One region of the Sedimenticola sp. genome, then DNA from elsewhere that is predicted to be linked to it. Evidence: predicted binding sites of a transcription regulator. Region 1 holds the regulator's gene; each other region holds the start of a gene.
The links. The regulator FliA, encoded in region 1, starts transcription of late flagellar genes. The targets are predictions, from matches to a motif close to GCTAAAGTTNNNNNNNNNNCNGCCGATA.
Positions count from the first base shown of each region.

Region 1 (6,753 bases):
GCCAGTGTCAGCGGCAGTTTAATGGTGATCAAACTCCCTTTTCCGTACTCGGAGTCAATCTCAACCTGGCCATTCATCTGGGCGATGCGGGTCTTCACCACGTCCATGCCGACCCCGCGTCCCGAAACATCGGAGATCTCTGTCTTGGTCGAGAACCCGGCCGCGAATATCAGGTTATAGCAATCTTTATCATCCAGACGCGCCGCGGCCTCTTCATCCATCATGCCCTTCTCAACCGCCTTGCGACGCAGCACATCGGGATCCATGCCTTTACCGTCATCAGCGATCGTCAGCAGGATATGGTCGCCAGCCTGAGCCGCTGAAAGTACCACCTTGCCTTTACGGGGCTTGCCGGCCGCTTCCCGCTCATCCGGACTTTCGATGCCATGATCCACCGCGTTACGCACCAGGTGCACCATGGGATCGGAGAGCGCCTCGACCAGATTTTTATCCAGGTCGGTCTCTTCACCGTGCAGTTCAAGATCGATCTCCTTCTTGAGACTGCGTGCCAAATCCCTCACCACCCGGGGAAAACGGCCAAATACCTTTTTCACCGGTTGCATGCGGGTCTTCATCACCGAGTTCTGCAGATCCGAAGTCACCACATCCAGATTGGCTACCGCCGTGGCTACCTCTTCGTCTCCAAGCTTGGCCTTGAGCGTTTCCAGACGATTGCGCACCAACACCAGTTCGCCGACCATATTCATGATCTCATCCAACCTGGCGGTATCAACACGGATAGTGGTTTCTGCCGTAGCCGGAGGGGCCTTGCGGGCTTGTCCGGCGTCGTTTTTTTCTGGGGCCTTTGCTTTTTCAGGGGCAGATCGCTGTATAGTCGGCTTCGGCTTTTCCGACGGTTTTGAGGCCGGTTTAGCTGGCTTGGCGGCAGCACTTGACTTGGCGCTCGGAGCTTCCGCCACGCCATTGATCGCGCCGAACTGACCCTTGCCATGCAATTCATCGAGCAGGGCGTCGAACTCTTCTTCCGTTATCTCATCGGAGTCTGCCGTCGCGGCAGCGGCGACCTGGGGGACAGGCGATTTGGCCCTGGCGGCGGCCGCCTTCTCTTCAGCCGCCGTCGGCACCCCCTTAAACTGCCCCTTTCCATGCAATTGATCCAGGAGGTTTTCAAACTCTTCCTCAGTGATGTCATCACCGCCAGCGGGAGCCGCCTCAGTTACCGGCTCCGCTTTCACCGGGTCGGCTTGAGCGGGAACGCCGCCGTGCTTGCCGGTTCCGTGAAGCTGGTCCAGCAGCTTTTCAAACTCCTCTTCGGTAATATCATCGCCGCCAAGCGCCGGGTCGACAGGCGATCCTGCTGCCTCAACCACCTGGGCAGGTTCGGGGTCTGATTCGGGTTCGGGCTCAGATTCGGCTGCGGATGTAACAGTAGGAACCTCATCCGCTACTTCACTTTCAGGAACAGCCAATTGGTGGAGCGTTTCAATCAATACCGGGTCAGCGTCATCCGGCTCTTCACCCGATTGCACCTTGGCAAACATCTCATTAACAACGTCGAGCACCTGGAGCACGGCGTCCATCAGGACCGCATCTACCCGACGCTGCCCCTGGCGCAAAAGATTAAATACGTCCTCTGCGCGGTGGCAAACCGTTACCAGCGGGTCAATACTCAGAAAACCTGCGCCGCCCTTGATGGTATGGAAGCCACGAAAAACCGCATTCAAGAGATCATAATCGTCGGGGCGTTGTTCTAGATCCACCAACTGTTCATTCAGTTGCTCAAGGATTTCCCCGGCCTCAACCAGGAAGTCCTGCAGGATCTCGTCATCCATATCAATGGCCATGCTTCGACACCTCTAAAAGCCCAAACTGGATAGCAGGTCATCCACATCATCCTGTCCATTGACCGTATTGCCCTGATCAATGCCGGGAATAACGGGTCCTTCCAGTTTCTTTGCATCTTTTTGTTTTTCTGGCAATTTTGAGCCGGATATCCGAACCAGCTGTACCAGCTTGTCTTCAACATCGTGTACCAGGGTGATCACTTGCCGGATAATTTGTCCGGTCAGGTCCTGGAAGTCCTGAGCCATCAACACATCGGTCAAATGACTATGCAACTGCTTCGACCTTTCCGTTGTCAAGGTCAGAAAACTACCCAAATCCTTACTCAACTCCCGAAAATCATCGACCGACAGCTCCCGATTGCAGAAGCGTTCCCATTGCGCTGAAATTGCCAGTGCCTTTTTGCCCAGGTCATCCGCCAGCGGTAACCCTGCTTCTACGGCTCCCAAGGTTTTATTGGCGGATTTTTCAGTCATGCTGATTACGTAGGTCAATCGTTCACTGGCATCCGGAATATCTATTTGTGCCATCTCATTGATGCGGGGATCCAACAGAAACTCATTGATCGCCTCATGCAGCTCCCGTGTGAGCCGCCCTACCTCAACAAACAGTTTGCTCTCAACACCTTCCGAGAGCATGGCGCTAATATGCGTCGCCTCTTCCTCGTTGCCTGCCTCAAGCTGTTCAACCAGTTGTCTTGCCAGCATCAGACGTTCATCACTATCCATACAGTTCTCCAGACGGATTTGTCATGCTGACGCTTAGCTGCCTACACGTTCAAAAATCTTGCTTATCTTCTCTTCCAGAGTTACGGCGGTGAACGGTTTCACCACATATCCATTGACACCTGCCTGTGCCGCCTCAATGATCTGTTCGCGCTTTGACTCAGCCGTTACCATCAACACCGGCAATTTCACCAGATTCGGATCCGCACGCACCGCCTTCAGCAGATCAATACCGGTCATACCCGGCATATTCCAGTCCGTTACCAGGAAATCAAAGTTACCTGACTGCAACATGGGCAAAGCGGTATTACCATCGTCTGCTTCCTGAGTGTTGGTAAACCCCAGGTCCCGAAGCAGATTCTTAATAATCCGTCGCATTGTGGAAAAATCGTCCACAATGAGAATCTTCATGTTTTTATTCAAGGCAACCTCCAAACTCGATGCCGTTATGCGTTTTCATAAACCGATCAGAACTCATCTGTATCGGATAACCAATCTGCCAGGCGGGCGCGTAGTCGCAACGTCGCCTGGCTATGTATCTGGCACACCCTGGACTCACTGACGCCAAGAACCTGGCCAATCTCTCTCAAGTTCATCTCTTCGTCGTAATAGAGTGCGATAACCAATCTCTCTCTTTCCGGCAAACCGGCGATAGCCTCTGCCAGGGCCTTCTTAAAGGCGTCTTTCTGCATGCCGTCAAACAGCCCCGCCGACTCGCTGTCGTTGCCGTCGTAGGGGAGCTCGCCCACCGCCTGCAGCTCTTCAATACTAAAGATCCGGCAGCCCGCCGCATCCTGCAGAATGCGATGATACTGAACTAAATTCATATCCAGTATCTCTGCCACTTCTACATCCCGTGCATCCCGCCCCTGTTCATTCTCTATGGATCGCATGGCATCCGCGACCATTCTGGCTTTCCGATGTACTGACCGGGGAGTCCAATCGCTACGCCGAATCTCATCCAGCATGGCTCCCCGTATGCGAATCCCTGCATAAGTTTCGAAGCTGGCCCCCTGGCTGGGATCGTAATTTCTGCTTGCCTCAAGCAAACCGATCATCCCTGCCTGTATCAGATCATCCGCCTGAACATTGGGTGGCAGACGGTTCATCAGATGATAAGCAATACGCTTGACCAGTGGCGCATGCCGGTTCACCAAGGTGTCGGCATCCATCTCCTGAATCGCGGTATAGCTCGCTAATCCGTTCACCGGCCTATCTCCCCGCTCTGACTTGTGTATTGAATCAGCCGTTCCACGAAGAACTGCAGGTGCCCGCTAGCACCGTCCGGTACAGGCCAGTTATCGGCCTTTTGCGCCAGATTCTTGAATATTTTTGCGATATGGCTACGCGGGTTGGCTTGAACCACGGGTTTTTGTGATTTCACGGCCTTTCTGAGATTTTCGTCGTAAGGAATGCTGCCCATGTAGGTAAGCATAACATCCAGGTACTGGTCTGTGACACGGCACATCTTGTTATAAAGATTGCGCCCCTCTTCAGCCGTGCGGGTCATGTTCGCCAGAATACGGAACCGATCCAGCCCATACTCCCTGTTGAGCAGCTTGATCATGGCGTAAGCATCCGTGATTGATGCCGGTTCATCGCAAACCACCACGATTAACTCCTGCGCCGCTCGACTAAAGCTGACCACAGTATCGGAGATACCCGCCGCCGTGTCGATAATCAACACATCCAGATCGCCGCCCACATCACTGAAGGCGCGGATCAGACCGGCATGCTCAGCGGCACTCAATTCGGCCATCTGCTGCACACCCGATGCCCCGGGCACCACCCGAATGCCGGCCGGCCCCTGCAATACGACCTCTTCCAGAGAGCGTTCACCACTTAACACATGGGACAGGTCGTACTGCGGATGCAGACCCAATACCACATCGATATTGGCGAGCCCAAGGTCGGCATCGAGCAACATCACTCGACGCCCCATCTCCGCCATGGCAACGGCCAGGTTTACCGAAATATTGGTCTTACCGACTCCGCCTTTACCTCCCGTGACCGCGATTACCCGTACCGGTGTAGGCTGTACCATGCGTCTTAATCCTGCTGCTTGATCAGTTATTGGGTCAACCATGAGCATTTGCTCTCGCACCTCCGAGCGCCAGGGCCAGGTATTCGTCGGAATACTCCGCGCCCCCATTGCTACATGCCACGGCCTTGCTGACCAGCGTATGCGAACGAGCCAAATGGAGGTCTTCGGGTACCTTCTGACCGTCAGCAAAAAAGGCCAAGGGTAGCGCCTTGTGTATCAACGCTGAAAGCGCACCACCCAGTGAACCGGCCTCATCCACTTTCGTCAAAATACAGGCCTCGGGTTTGGCCGCACCAAACGCGCTGATCGCCTGTTCCATGGAGGAGTAATCGGTGGCGGCAGAGAGGGTCAGGAAGCTGCGCACACCCTGACCGGCCACATCCAGCAGTGCCAGCTGTTCACTCAGCCTGACGTCACGCTGGCTCATACCGGCCGTATCGATCAATATCAACCGTTTACCGGTCAATCCGTTCAGCGCCACAGCCAACTCTTCGCGAGTGCCAGCTGATCGTACCGGGACATCCAGGATCCTGGCATAGGTATTTAACTGCTCCTGGGCGCCGATGCGGTAATTGTCTGTGGAGATCAACGCCACTTGACGGGTGCCGTAACGCAGGGCAAAACGGGCGGCCAGCTTAGCCACTGTCGTGGTCTTGCCCACACCGGTAGGACCAATTAGCGCAAACACTCCGCCCTGTTCCAGCAGATCATCACCGACGGTTTGGATCTGGTTGGCAAGATAATAGAGTGCCTTTCTCCAAGCCTGGTCAGCTGTCTCTACGTCGGTGACGCTTTCAACCAGCTCACCGCAGATATCGGGACTGATGGAGAGTCCCATCAGTTTGCGGAAAAGGTCACGCGTCTCCGGCTTGTGGTGTCCCATCTCCCGCCAGCTTAATCCGGAAAGCTCATTTTCCATCATACGACGAAGTGCCCGCATCTCCTGACGCATTTCAACCAGGACCGGATCCTGACTCCACTCCACCTTGGGAATTACCTGCTCCTTCAATGCAGCCACAGAAGCTACAGGTGGGGTGGATGCGGCAGCGGGAGCACTTTTCCGCTCCTGGCGGGTCGATTTGACCGGCTCCAGCGTGGGTTTCGTATGGATTTCCGGCGAGGGGATAAAGGCGGCGGCATCATAATCAATAGCCGCCACCAGCTCGACACCACCATCGACCTTTTTGTTGGAGAGAATGACCGCATCGGAGCCCAGCGCCTCGCGAACCTGTCGCAATGCCTGCCTGATATCCGATGCAAAAAAGCGTTTAATCTTCATACCTAGCTTTCCCTGCAGCCAGCTACACGATCAAACGGCTCTTTAACTCGCCATTTTCAAATGATCGACCGTTTAGCGATGGCTGCCTTATGTGTCTGCATTGGGCCTGCCCACCGTGGCAACCACTTTGATCTTGCGGTTGTCCGGTATTTCGTTATACGAGAGTACGCTCATGCCCGGCACGCTGTGCTTGACGAAACGCGCCATCCACATGCGAATGGGCGCCGCGACCAGAAGAATACTCTCTTGTCCTGCTGTTTCCTGTTGGCTGGCGGTTTCGACCAGCGCTTTCTGTAACTGTTCGGCCAGACCGGGTTCGAACCCGACGCCCCCCTCTTGGGTAGGCTGAATCGTTTGCTGCAATATCTGTTCCAATCCAGGATCCAACACCACAACAGGAATTTCTTCAACAGGACCAACAAGTTGCTGAACAATCGAACGAGAGAGTGCGACCCGGGTTTTGGCGGTCAGAGCGCCGAGGTCTTGACTCTGGGTACCGTATTCCGCCAATGTTTCGGCAATCGTGCGGATATCGCGGATCGGCACGCCCTCCGAAAGCAGGTTCTGCAGTATCTTCAGCAGTTGCCCCAATGTCAGAACCGACGGCACCAGATCTTCCACCAATTTCGGCGCACTGCGGCCAAGCACTTCCATCAACTGCTGCACCTCTTCATGCCCAATCAACTCATGGGCATGCGACTGCAATATCTCACTCAGGTGGGTCGCCACAACCGTGCTGGCATCGACGACGGTATAACCCAGGGTCTGTGCCTGATCCCGCTGTGAGGCGTCGATCCAGACCGCTTCCAGACCAAAGGCCGGATCGGTGGTGGTTACGCCCTGCAACGTCCCGAACACTCTGCCCGGATTAATCGCCAGTTCCCGGTCCGGGTAGATCTCGG
Region 1 covers NZ_JBNKFS010000001.1:23,745-30,497, forward strand. Annotated here, with positions in the region: gene ACQY5R_RS00145 (chemotaxis protein CheA) at 1-1,805, opposite strand, end outside; gene ACQY5R_RS00150 (protein phosphatase CheZ) at 1,818-2,531, opposite strand; gene cheY (chemotaxis response regulator CheY) at 2,565-2,939, opposite strand; gene ACQY5R_RS00160 (RNA polymerase sigma factor FliA) at 2,996-3,736, opposite strand; gene ACQY5R_RS00165 (MinD/ParA family protein) at 3,733-4,572, opposite strand; gene flhF (flagellar biosynthesis protein FlhF) at 4,607-5,851, opposite strand; gene flhA (flagellar biosynthesis protein FlhA) at 5,939-6,753, opposite strand, start outside.

Region 2 (6,753 bases), on a different contig from region 1:
TGCACGCCTGCGGGAACCGGGGCAAGAACATATCGCCACCATTGCCAGCGAAACCGCCGTTGCCGTCAAGTCCGGCATCACCACCCTCTGCTGCCCGCCGGACACCGACCCGGTCATCGACACCCCCGCTGTGGTCACCCTGCTGTTGCGGCGAGCCAAACGGGCGGCCCGTGCCAGAGTACTGCCGATCGGCGCCATGACCCAACAGCTGGCCGGTGAATACCTGAGTGAGATGGTGGCCCTGAAGCGGGCGGGCTGCATCGCCATGAGCAACGGCTATGCGCCGTTGGCCAATACCCTGGTGGAACGACGCGCGCTGGAGTATGCCGCCACCTTCGGCATTACCGCTATCCTGCGCCCGGAAGACCGCCATCTGCGTAATAACGGCTATGCTCACGAAGGCCCCGTCAGCGCCCGCCTGGGGCTACCGGGCATTCCCGAGGCCGCCGAATCGGTTGCGGTCGCCCGGGATCTCGCCCTGGCCGAACATACCGGCTGCCGCATCCACTTCCACCTGCTCTCCAGCGGCACCGCAGCGCGCATGATCGAGCAGGCGCAGCAGCAGCGCCTACAGGTATCGGCCAATGTAGCCGCCCACCAGTTACACCTGACCGAAATGGATATCGAGGATTTCGACAGCAATTGCCACCTGAATCCACCCCTGCGCAGCCTCGCCGACCGGGATGCCCTGCGGGCGGCACTGGCCAAAGGGGTCATCGGTGCTATCTGCTCGGACCATCAACCGTTGAAAGCCGACGCCAAAGAGGCCCCCTTCCCCTCCACCACAACCGGCATGGCCGGCTTGCAGACGCTGCTGCCGTTGACCCTGAAACTGGTGGATGAGGGTGTGCTCAGCCTTTCCGAGGCGATCGCCCGCGTCACCTGTGGACCGGCGGATATGCTGGATCTCCCCTACGGCCGCCTCAACCCGGGCAGCAGCGCAGATATCTGCATCTATGACCCAAACAGACATTGGGTGCTCAAGCGGGAAGAGATGCCCAGTTCGGGGCGCAACACCCCCTTTATCGGCTGGGAGTTCCAGGGTCAGGTAACCCATACCCTATTTGAGGGTCGCCTCGTATTTCAATCAGAAAGTTCAACCCAGGCCTGAGCCAACACATGACCAACAACAAACCCCATCGTGACACTCTCTTCCTGGAAGAGGCCGAAATACTCTCCCACCAGGCATTTGAAGGCGACCAGTATATTCTCCGGCTCCAGGCTCCCCGCTGTGCCGAGAAGGCGCTGCCAGGCAGCTTTGTGCACATTCAATGTGATAGTTCCAGACCCCTGCGTCGACCGATATCTATCATGCGTACATCGGCCCAACAGGGTTGGGTGGAGCTACTCTACAAAGCGGTGGGGGAAGGCACCCGCCTGCTGGCACAGCGCAAGACGGGGGAATCGCTCAGCCTGCTCGGCCCCATCGGCGTGCCGTTCAAGCTTAACCCGGAGCGTCCCCGTCCGCTGCTCATCGGCGGCGGTGTCGGTATGCCCCCGATGGTTTTTATTGCGCAGTCGCTGGCCGGGAAGCGCGAATTCCGGCCCCTGGTTATCCTCGGTTCCGAAGTGCCCTTCCCGTTCAAACCGCAACCCTCCACTCTGTTGATGCCGGAGATGCCGGACGGCGTAATAGCCAGCATGCCGCTGCTGGATGACTGGCTGATCCCAAGCCGACTGGCCAGCTTGCAAGGTTTCCCGGGCTGCTATGAAGGCTATGTGACGGAGCTGGCCCGCCACTGGCTCCAGTCGCTACCTGCCGAGGAGCTGTCCCAGGTGGAGATCTTCTCTTGCGGTCCCCATCCGATGTTGGAAGGGGTGGCCCGACTGGCGGACGAATTTAATCTGCCTTGCCAGGTGTCACTGGAAGAGTTCATGGCCTGTGGTGTAGGCGGCTGTGCCGGTTGTGTGGTTGAGGTACAAACCGATCAAGGCCCCGCCATGAAGCGGGTCTGCGTGGATGGGCCGGTATTTGACTCACGGAAGGTATTCCCCGCCTGACACACCGCGGCTTAAAAACTCATCGTAACCGCAGAAAACGCCAAGATAAGTCATATGCGTTCCCACGCTGAGCGTGGGAACGAGGGGTCGGTTGGGGTGAGCACGCTTTTGTGCCCACTCGGAAGCCTAGATATCTTCCTCATCAATCAGTGAGACCGTATTCATTCTGGCCGCGTAACGTTCAGCGTCCCCCCCACCCAGTTTGATCATCAGCCGCACCTCATTGGCCGAATCGGCATACAAAATAGCGTCTTCGTAGGTGATCTCGCCCTCGGTGTAGAGCTGGTAGAGTGCCTGATCGAAGGTGATCATACCTTGCTCCGTGGAACGTTTCATCAGCTCCTTCAGCTTATGTATCTCACCCTTGCGAATCAGATCGGAAGCCAGCGGAGTATTGATCAGGATCTCCACCACCGGTCGTCGACTCTTGCCATCCGGACGCCGAATCAGCTGCTGCGCAATGACGGCACGCAGATTCAGTGATAGGTCCATGAACACCTGGTCACGGCGATCTTCCGGGAAAAAGTTGATGATCCGATCCAGCGCCTGATTGGCATTGTTGGCGTGCAGGGTGGAGAGTACCAGATGACCGGTTTCGGCAAAGGCGATGGCATGCTCCATGGTTTCCCGGGTACGGATTTCGCCGATCAGGATGACATCCGGCGCCTGGCGCAGGGTATTCTTCAGCGCCACTTCATAGGATTCAGTATCGATGCCCACTTCGCGCTGGGTGATGATACAGCCATCGTGATTATGAATAAACTCGATCGGATCCTCGATGGTGATGATATGACCGGAGCTGTTGCGATTCCGATAACCCACCAGGGAAGCCAGCGAGGTGGATTTGCCGGTCCCCGTGGCCCCGACAAAAAACACGATACCGCGCTTGGCCAGCGCCAACTCTTTTAATACCGGGGGTAACAACAGATCCTGAATCTCCGGGATTCGCGTTTCGATACGCCTCAGCACCATTCCCACGGCATCCCGTTGCACGAAGGCGCTGACCCGAAAACGGCCGGCACCCTTGGAACTGACCGCAAAGTTGCACTCGTTGGTCTGGGAAAACTCTTCACGCTGAGCCGGCGACATAATGCTCATCACCAGTTCCCGGGACTGGTCATCGCTAAATTTGCTTTTGGCGACAGGCATAATGCGGCCGTTAACCTTGATGCAGGGCGGCATCCCCGCTGTGACAAAGAGGTCGGAGGCCTTCTTTTGGGCCATCAGGTTCAAAATCGCATTAAAATCCACTTTATCCTCGCTGCCGATTGATATCGGCTCCATCATTCACGAATGCATCAATTAACCGCTGAATATCTCTTTATTCATCGCCTTGGAGCGGGCATCCAAGCGACTGATCATGCCTTTTTTCACCAGTTCCTGCAGATGCTGATCCAGCGTCTGCATGCCGTGGGCCTGGCCGGTCTGGATCGCCGAGTACATCTGCGCCACTTTGTCTTCGCGGATCAGGTTACGAATGGCCGGAGTACCGACCATAATCTCCCACGCCGCGGTACGCCCACCCCCGACTTTCTTTAACAGGGTCTGGGCGATAACCGAACGTAGCGATTCGGACAACATGGAACGGACCATGGATTTTTCGCCGGCCGGAAACACGTCGATGATGCGGTCGATCGTCTTGGCGGCGGAACTGGTATGCAGGGTGCCGAAGACCAGATGTCCGGTCTCGGCCGCCGTCAATGCCAGGCGGATGGTTTCCAGGTCACGCAACTCACCCACCAGGATGATATCCGGATCTTCACGCAACGCCGAACGCAACGCCTCGGAAAAGCCCAGGGTATCCCGATGTACCTCGCGCTGGTTGATCAAACACTTTTTACTGGTATGCACAAACTCAATCGGGTCCTCGATGGTGAGAATGTGGGCATACTCCGTATCATTCTTGTAATCCATCATCGCGGCCAGCGTAGTGGATTTGCCCGACCCGGTCGGACCGGTCACCAGTACCAGCCCCCGGGGAACATTAACAATGTCCTTGAAGGTTTCAGGACACCCCAGATCTTCCAGGGTCAGCACTTTGGAGGGAATGGTACGAAAAACCGCCGATGCACCGCGATCCTGATTGAAGGCGTTGACACGAAAACGGGCCAGACCGGGAATCTCGAACGAGAAATCGGTCTCCAAAAACTCCTCGTAGTCCTTACGCTGCTTGTCGTTCATGATGTCGTAGACCAGACCATGAACGATTTTATGATCCAGTGCCGGCACATTGATGCGGCGAATATCCCCATCTACCCGAATCATCGGCGGCAATCCCGCCGAAATGTGCAAGTCCGAAGCCTCATGCTTGACGCTGAAGGCAAGCAGCTCAGCAATATCCATACACCCCGTCTCCCGTCATTCTGTTATCTGTATGGCACCCGTTTTCCGCTATCCCAGGCGCCTCCGCTTAGGGATTAGCGACCGCTATTGGGGAAACTGGCGTTTTTTTGTTTTAATACCCGGACTGCAACCGCACTCCGCGCTCACTCTACTTATTATAGACACACAGGCTGATCAAGATCATGTCCCCAATCCAGACCCGCCTCGAAGCGGTCCAACAGCAGATCCAGCAGGCAGAAGAGAAGTACCGTCGCGTCAGCGGATCGGTGCAACTGCTGGCCGTCAGCAAGACCCGTCCGGCCCAGGATATACTTCAAGCCGTTGCAGCGGGACAACGCCGCTTTGGCGAAAGTTACATACAGGAAGCGCTCGATAAAATCGAACAGCTCAGGGACAGCAATCTTGAGTGGCACTTCATTGGCAGGATACAGGGAAACAAGACCCGCGCCATAGCGGAAAACTTCGACTGGGTTCACAGTATCGACAGTCTGCGCCATATCAAACGTCTCAACGACCAACGCCCGACACAGCTGCCGCCCCTGAAAATCTGCCTGCAGATTAAAATCGATGATGAAGAGAGCAAGGCGGGCATGTCGATCGACGACGCCAGGCAACTGATCAAGCAGATGCCAAGCTTCCCAAGGCTGTCGCTGCAGGGGCTGATGACACTTCCGGCACCCTCTGAAACAGTGGAAGCGCAGCGGCGACCGTTCAGGTTACTGCGACAACTGCGTGACGAACTGGCGACTGAGACACTGCCGCTGGAGACACTCTCCATGGGCATGACGGATGACCTGGAAGCCGCTATCGCGGAGGGCTCAACGCTGGTACGTATAGGTACAGCTATATTTGGTCCGAGAAACTATGCTTAGGGAAGCCCTGATTAAAGCCATCCCTGGCTTTATCAGCGCACGAAAACAAAAAATGCGATTTTTCGTTTTCTTCATTTTCAATGGCTTACAGCCACCAAAACTGGCAGCACATCCCTGTACTACCAGAACCTCTGAATTAATCAGGGGTTCCTTAGACTTTGATTAGGAGCGATACCGAATCGGGATATATCAGCCGATCCGAATGCGCTAGGATATAGCCCCAGCCCATGGGGCTCACTCAAACAAGACATACAACCACTATGAGCGATACGAGCAGCAAGACCCTCACATTTATCGGTGCCGGTAACATGGCAACCAGTCTCATTGGCGGCCTGGTCGCCGATGGTTACGATCCCAAAAAAATCATCGCTAGCGATCCTGACAGCGGCAAACTGGCCGACCTTTCGGCGCGTTTCGGCATTCAGTCCGGCACCGACAATATCGACGCCATACGCCAGGCGGATGTGGTTGTGTTGGCGGTAAAACCACAAGCGCTCGAACAGCTTTGCCGCGACATACAAGCAGCCGTACAGCAACGCCACCCCCTGGTGGTTTCGATCGCCGCCGGTATTCGCGAAGCAGATATGCAAGCCTGGCTGGGGGGCGACATCGCGCTGGTACGTACCATGCCCAACACCCCGGCCATGCTGCAGGCGGGTGCCACCGTGCTCCATGCCGGAAGCGGCGTAACCGCCGCGCAAAGGGATTTGGCGGAATCGATTTTACGGGCGGTAGGCTTGACCCGTTGGGTCGACAACGAAGCCTTGATGGACATTGCCACCGCCCTATCCGGTAGTGGCCCGGCTTATTTTTTCCTGGTCATGGAAGCGATGGAGACAGCCGCCATCAGCAACGGCCTGGCCGCTGACACGGCCCGCCTGCTGACCATACAGACAGCCCTTGGCGCCGCCCGCATGGCCATAGAGAGCAGTGACGGCCCGGCTACCCTGAGACAAAAGGTCACCTCACCTGGTGGCACCACCGAACGGGCCCTGTCGATATTGGAACAGGGCAAACTCCGGGAGCTGTTCGGGGAGGCCATCGGCGGCGCCTGTGAACGCTCCAAAGAGCTGTCTGAAATGCTGGGGAATCACTGATGGGGAGCAATTACCTGACGGATCCCCTGGCGTTCCTGATCCAGGTAATCTTTGACCTGATGATCCTGGTGGTGATGCTTCGCTTCATTCTGCAACTGGTGCGGGCGGATTTCTACAACCCGATCTCCCAGTTTACCGTCAAGATGACCACCCCGCTGCTGCGCCCGCTACGGCGGGTTATCCCCGGTATCGGCGGTATCGACGTCGCCTCTATCATACTGATGTTCTTGCTTAAAACCCTCGAACTGACGCTGATCATGCTGGTTTCCGGCAAAGGCATGCAACCCCTGGCCGCCATGGCCTTCGCCATCCCCGAGCTGATCAGCTTGACCATCAATTTTTTCCTGTTCGCCATCCTCATCCAGGTGATACTCAGCTGGGTCAATCCGGGCCACTACAATCCCGCTAGCGCCTTGATCTACAGCATCACTGCCCCCTTG
Region 2 covers NZ_JBNKFS010000013.1:80,689-87,441, forward strand. Annotated here, with positions in the region: gene ACQY5R_RS10815 (dihydroorotase) at 1-1,111, shown strand, start outside; gene ACQY5R_RS10820 (dihydroorotate dehydrogenase electron transfer subunit) at 1,120-2,001, shown strand; gene ACQY5R_RS10825 (PilT/PilU family type 4a pilus ATPase) at 2,128-3,288, opposite strand; gene ACQY5R_RS10830 (type IV pilus twitching motility protein PilT) at 3,304-4,344, opposite strand; gene ACQY5R_RS10835 (YggS family pyridoxal phosphate-dependent enzyme) at 4,527-5,216, shown strand; gene proC (pyrroline-5-carboxylate reductase) at 5,477-6,313, shown strand; gene ACQY5R_RS10845 (YggT family protein) at 6,313-6,753, shown strand, end outside.
Region 2: a site for FliA is predicted at 4,420-4,447, ahead of ACQY5R_RS10830 (type IV pilus twitching motility protein PilT). Genes of this name have one in related genera too.

Region 3 (6,753 bases), on a different contig from region 1:
GAAAATCGCTCGCGCCGCACTCTCTTTATTGGTGTCCATAACGAGATTCTTCCCGGAAAACTTTTCTATACGCGGTTAGCGGTTCTTCCCAGGTTTTCTTTAGCATCCAATAGATTATCTTCACCTTCTGAGACCAATAATGAATAGATGGCTTGACATGCTGCACCGCAATGCCCAATATAGTGTACATTAAACACTTAGTATTAAAACCGATGGCCTATCAATACCCCTATCCCCACCCTGCCGTGACCACCGATGTGGCGGTTTTCACCCTGCGCGAACAACAGCTGCAACTCCTGCTGATACGCCGGGCGCAGGATCCTTTTATCGGCCAATGGGCGCTACCGGGTGGTTTTCTGGAAATTGACGAAGACCTGGAAAGCTGTGCGAAGCGAGAGCTGCAGGAGGAGACAGGGGTCTCGGATCTATACATTGAACAACTCTATACCTTCGGCCAACCGAACAGAGACCCCAGGGAACGGGTCATCAGCGTCACCTATTACGCACTGGTCCCTCCGGACAAACTCACTCTGTCAGCGGGAAGTGACGCAACAGAAGCCGCCTGGTTTCCATTGAATAACCTTCCCGACTTGGCCTTCGACCATAAAGAGATCATTTTATTGGCGCGTGAACGCCTCGCCGCCAAAACCCTCTACTCCACCATTGCCTTTCAGCTGATGCCAGATACCTTCACCCTGAGCGAACTACAGTCGGTCTATGAAATTCTGCGCAATGAGAAACTCGACAAAAGGAATTTTCGCAAATGGGTATTGGGTCTTGACCGGCTGGAAGAGACCGGCGGAAAGCGCAGAAACGGAAACCACCGACCCGCCAAGATCTACCGTGTAACCAACCCTGACCGCGTCGAGATCATACGCTGATCTTGCCAAGCAACCGAGAGAAAACCATGACGCAGACAAACAGCTCCGTTGAAATCCGCCCCCATCCCGTGGTCGTTCCGCCCCACCCGCAATGGCCGATCCTGAGCCCCGACGAAAAGCAGGCGATCAAGTCACGGATCAAGGCATTACTCAAAGAACGTAACGCCGTACTGGTGGCACACTATTATACCGATGGCGACCTGCAGGAGCTGGCTGAAGAGACGGGGGGCTGCGTCTCCGACTCGCTGGAGATGGCACGCTTCGGTTCACAGCAGTCCGCCACGACCCTGGTGGTCTGCGGCGTCCGCTTCATGGGCGAGACGGCAAAAATTCTCAATCCGGAAAAGCGGGTGTTGATGCCAGATCTAAACGCCACCTGCTCCCTGGATGAAGGCTGTCCCGCTGATGAGTTCAGTGACTTTTGCGACCAGCACCCCGATCATACGGTGGTGGTCTACGCCAATACCAGCGCCAAAGTGAAAGCGCGTGCCGACTGGGTAGTCACGTCAGGCATTGCTCTGCCGATCATCGAGTATCTTGCCGGACGCGGTGAAAAGATTATCTGGGCACCGGACAAGCATCTCGGGCACTACGTACAGAAGCAGACCGGTGCCGATATGCTGTTTTGGAACGGCGCTTGCGTTGTCCATGAGGAGTTTAAATCGGTAGCTTTGGAGCGGATCCGCCGCTTACATCCGGACGCCGCGGTACTGGTTCACCCTGAATCCCCTGAGGCGGTGATCGAGCAGGCCGACGTAGTCGGCTCGACAACCGCTCTGATCAAGGCAGTGGTCGAAATGAAAAACCATGAGTTTATCGTGGCAACGGATGGGGGTATCTTCCATAAAATGAAGCAATTGGCCCCGGGTAAAAAGCTGATTGAAGCCCCGACTGCCGGTGAAGGCGCCACCTGTGAAAGCTGCGCCCACTGCCCCTGGATGGGTATGAATTCGCTACAAAACTTACTGGAAGTCCTGGAAAAAGAAACAAATGAGATCTTTATCGACCCCGCGATCCGAGAGCAGGCGGTAAAACCCATACAAAGGATGATGGATTTCGCCCAGAGCCAACGTTAACTAGGCGTTTAGGTAATGCTATGCTGAGGCAGATCAATGAATGCTCAAGATTTCATCTTGACAGCCGCCACAAGGTCAAGGCTAGGAGGAGTGGAATCCTTCTAAATAATTGACCACAACATCGCCCGAACGGGACCTTCAGGCAAGCTGCTGAGGAACTTCTATGAACGCACTACGGCGCCTGAGCATTACCCACCGCCTCTGGGCATTAATCTCATTCGCAGTCATCGGCATCGCCGTCATCACGGCCTTCTCCCTGATCCAGTTCAAATCGAGCCTGCTGGAGGAGAAGGATCAGCAAACCCAGAAGCTGACGGAGACCGCACACAGCATCATCGCCGATTTTCACCGACGCTTCACCGCAGGTGAACTGGATGAATCAACGGCAAAAGCCGGTGCCCTTGCCAGCATTCGCTCCCTGCGTTACGAGGGGGGCAACTACTTCTGGGTCAACGATATGCATTCGGTGGTCCTGATGCATCCGATTAAGCCCTCCCTGGAAGGTAAGGACTTATCAGGACTGAAAGACGCCAATGGCACGGCCATCTTTGTCGAGTTCGTAAAAAAGGTCAAAGAGAGCGGCGAAGGAACGGTCCCCTATCTCTGGCCCAAGCCAAACAGCGAAGCGCCGGTACAGAAAGCCTCCTATATCAAAGGCTTCAAGCCCTGGGGCTGGGTTGTCGGCACCGGTATCTATATCGATGACGTAGAGGCCGCTTTCTGGAGCAACGCCACAACGCTGGCAATCATCGTCGGTGCCGTGTTGCTGATCTTGATATCCGTATCGGCCATCATCGCACGCAGTATCTGTACGCCACTGCAACTGACTACCCAAGCGATGCATAACATCGCCGCGGGCGACGGAGACCTCACCCAGAGACTGGATAGTAGCGGTCACGATGAAGTGGCGCGACTGTCCGGTGCTTTTAACGAATTTGCCATCAAAGTACAGAATACGATTGCCCAAGTCAGCGCCGCCACCAATCAAATAGCCACCTCAGCCGATGAACTGACAGCGATAACGGCCAAAAGCCATGAAGGCATGGATCAGCAGCGAAGTGAAACGCATCAGGTGGCCACGGCCGTCACCGAGATGGCTGCCACCGTTCATGAAATAGCCCAGAATGCGGAAAAAACGGCCAGCTCAGCCCGTGAAGCAAACAGTGAGGCCAATGCAGGACGAAGCGTGGTGGACGAGGCATCCCAGGCCATCAACAAACTGGCCGGGGAAGTTGAAAAAGCCTCCAGTGTCATCAATCGCCTGGAATCCGAGAGTGAAGCGATCGGCAGCGTGCTGGATGTGATCCGCGGTATTGCCGAGCAGACCAATCTTTTGGCGCTGAATGCGGCGATAGAAGCGGCACGCGCCGGTGAACAAGGGCGCGGCTTTGCCGTGGTTGCCGATGAAGTGCGCACACTGGCAAGCCGCACCCAGCAGTCCACCCAAGAGATCCAAGAGATGATTGAGCGCCTGCAATCGGGCACCAATGAAGCGGTCAAAGTCATGGAGCAGGGCCAATCCACCACCCAAATCACCGTAAATAAAGCGCTGGCGGCTGCCGAATCACTCAGCAAGATCGTGCAATCCGTCGCCACCATCTCGGACATGAACACACAGATTGCCAGCGCCGCCGAAGAGCAATCGGCCGTGGCCCAAGAGATCGATCGAAGCATTGTGCAAATATCGCAATTGGCGGAGCAGGCGACCGGCAGCGCCGACCAGGTCGCAACAGCCAGTCAGGCACTCGCACGACTGGGAGAAGAGCTGCAGACCCAAGTCAGGCAATTTAAGGTCTGAGATCTGCGTGTTCAGCAGCATAATCAGAGAGGGCGCCCATGGCGCCCTCTCTGGTTATATTATTCAGATAAATAAAGAAACCCGCCGTTCAGCTCTCCGGGCCGATCTGCTGCCCGCAAACCCCTGACGACTCGGCATGCTTGCGCAGCCCATCCACGTTGAGAATTTCGATATGGCCACCCTTTACCTTAACCAGTCCCTGATCGGTAAAGTTATGCAAAATCCTTGAAAAAGTCTCCGGCTTTACAGACAAGCGGGATGCCAGTACTCCTTTGGGGGTTGCCAAATCGAAGGCGACCCGGGTCTGGCCCTTTAACATGGATTTACCACAGAGATAACCGGCAACACGTCCTGTCGCACTCTGCAGTGTCAAATCGTCGATCTCCTTGACCATACGGCGCAGCCGCATACTCATGTCGCCCATCACACGAAAACAGGTATCGGTTGATTCCCGCAGAAGATCCAAAAAGCCCCGGCTATCTACCGCCGTCAGTCGCGTCTTCCCAATAGCAGAGGCACGTACCGGATAAGAGGGCTTATCCGAAAACATCAGCGCCTCGGCAAACGTGTAGCCAGCCGTGACCACTTCGATCACTTTCTCGTTACCGTTCATGGAAAGACGGGAAAGCTTTATCTGTCCCTCCTGGACCAAAAAAAAGCGCCGGGCTTCGTCGCCCACCTCAAACAGCGCCTCATTATCCTGCAGTTGAATCTCGGTGCTCATCTTGCGGACACGTTCCAACTGACTCTCATCGAGTTGGGAAAACAGGTAGGCTTCTCTCAGTTCTGTCGGCATAATCACACCATGAATAAAAAATAATCGTTTAATTTTCAGTAAGTTAATCTTTTAAGGGTGTGTATTCTAGCGCAGAAAATTGCTGATGAAAATCACATACGCAAAGAGATGGTGTCGGCAGGATGATCGGTATTCCCATTCCAAAGGGAAATACTGAAACAATTTGCTGTGACCTAAGTGGTGCTGACCGACTATCCCAGACCCTTATCGTCAGCCGAAACACTCGCAGCGTAGGCCAGTAATGCACGATGCGTAGTGCGGTAGCGGAACATGGCAACCAGGAGGTTTTTAAGCAGAAGGGTATTGGAGACAAAGAAAAACAGTCCTGCCAAGTAGGCAAATACTCCGGGATAGAGACTGGCGGCAAGAGCCAGCAGCAATGTCAACAGAAACAGTCTGAACTGCAGGCGTGCTGCCTTATCAGAGATGAACTCCTTCATATTCGGCACCTTTACTGTCATGCACATCATGCTCATCTGCCGATTTTGCAGATGAAACCAAGAGAGAAAAGGGACTATCTTATACAACATACCGTTGATGACAGAAACGCCCACACCCAACAGTAAACAAACACCCAGCAGTAGATTGTAATGGGGGTTTAGAGCGACAGCGGGAGATAGCATGCCCGCCATCCAAATCAATGCACAGAGCGGTACAAACAGCATACCGGTTCGCCAAAACAGCATCGTGATATCCGCCACCCGGCGCTTACGCTGCTGTTGCAGTCGAAGGGTGATAATCGAATAGAACACGAAGCCCGCTACCAATAACAGCATCCACGCCTGCGCCAGCCACTGTTCCACAATTCCGGCAATGTTCCCCAACATCAGGACCGTCCAGATTAACAAACCCACAAACAACATCGGTGCCAGTAACCTGCGCAAGTGTCGTGGATACTCGGGGGTCACCTGAAACATGGGAACCACTTGATAAGAGATACCTATCAGTAGCAACCCAACCCAACCGAGTATGCCCCAGCCAAGATGCACATCCACCAACACGGCGATATGGCCGAAGCCCATTTTTCCAAGGACACCGCTCCCTAATAACAGACCCATTAGCAGCGTGATCAACAAAGAGATGACGGCAAGGCGTATTGCGATTACCGTTGCGCTGACATGCTTAACCCGCCACAAGGCGATCGTTACCGCAATAAAAAACAGCAGGATACCGCCCCCCATCATGCCTAGGGCCAACATTTCGCCCATAGCGCTTGCCGATAAAAAAGCAAAAACCAACAGGCCCGTTCCAAAGGTGATCAACACATGACACAAAGAACCCACACCAATCACCCTGGGAACAGGCGAACCGGCAATTACAGGGAGCATTTGTAATAACGCACCACACATGATCATGGCCAATATACCTAGAGTGATCATATGGGTGAGCCCCAGTGTCATGGGTGACCACCGGGTAAGAAACAGATCGGGCCCATTTACCAACAACAGTAGAGAAGCGGCCAATCCAAATAGGGGCGCTGTCAGGAAATATCTGAAAGGGATCGAAATAGGCGGTGCCTGATCCAGAGAAAGTGTTGCAGTATTGAGCATCCGTTAACCAAGCATTCAGTAAATGGCCACATAGTATCAAACGATACTATTTTTCCAAGAAAAATCCTTTAGCGAAAAATGGCGCCCTGGATTGATTATCGATTTGTTATGCTGGTGCATAACAAGGCTCGCCACTATCCAACTTCCTACGGCCGGATATATGCCGAAGTCTCAATACTGAAAAATGTCTAATGCCTATAACGATAGGGCGTCAACATCCGTCAAAGCCGCTTCATCGCCCCGCTTCCAGATAAAAATCTCATAACCACCTGACAGGTTATTCTGGCAACGCCAGGCATAGCCACCTTTTTCCAACAGGGGATAGAGCAAATGTGGTTCGCGTCGGTGTATCACTCGCAGATAATCACCCACGTCTAACTGCTCTATCGCTGCCAGCGTCCGCTCCAGTGGTTCACAAGGCTCGAGCGTGCTTACATCAAGTTTTATTTCCATCGCCGCATCCGGTTCAGTGTTGAGATGACACATCAGCCAACGGGGCATCCGTTCCCAACAGCTGTTTGCATTACGTTAACCGTCTTTTCTGGCTAGAGCATTTTCATCTCTTGCAAGGTCGCCTCCGCATCGGCAGCGAACACTTGATCCGTCATCGGATATAACATCTGTTCCTCTTTCATATTGTGCTGCTGCATGA
Region 3 covers NZ_JBNKFS010000014.1:99,021-105,773, forward strand. Annotated here, with positions in the region: gene ACQY5R_RS11465 (HDOD domain-containing protein) at 1-39, opposite strand, end outside; gene ACQY5R_RS11470 (NUDIX hydrolase) at 213-881, shown strand; gene nadA (quinolinate synthase NadA) at 908-1,957, shown strand; gene ACQY5R_RS11480 (methyl-accepting chemotaxis protein) at 2,121-3,755, shown strand; gene ACQY5R_RS11485 (Crp/Fnr family transcriptional regulator) at 3,844-4,551, opposite strand; gene ACQY5R_RS11490 (hypothetical protein) at 4,743-5,759, opposite strand; gene ACQY5R_RS11495 (DUF2249 domain-containing protein) at 6,297-6,554, opposite strand; gene ACQY5R_RS11500 (hemerythrin domain-containing protein) at 6,647-6,753, opposite strand, start outside.
Region 3: a site for FliA is predicted at 2,000-2,027, ahead of ACQY5R_RS11480 (methyl-accepting chemotaxis protein). Genes of this name have one in related genera too.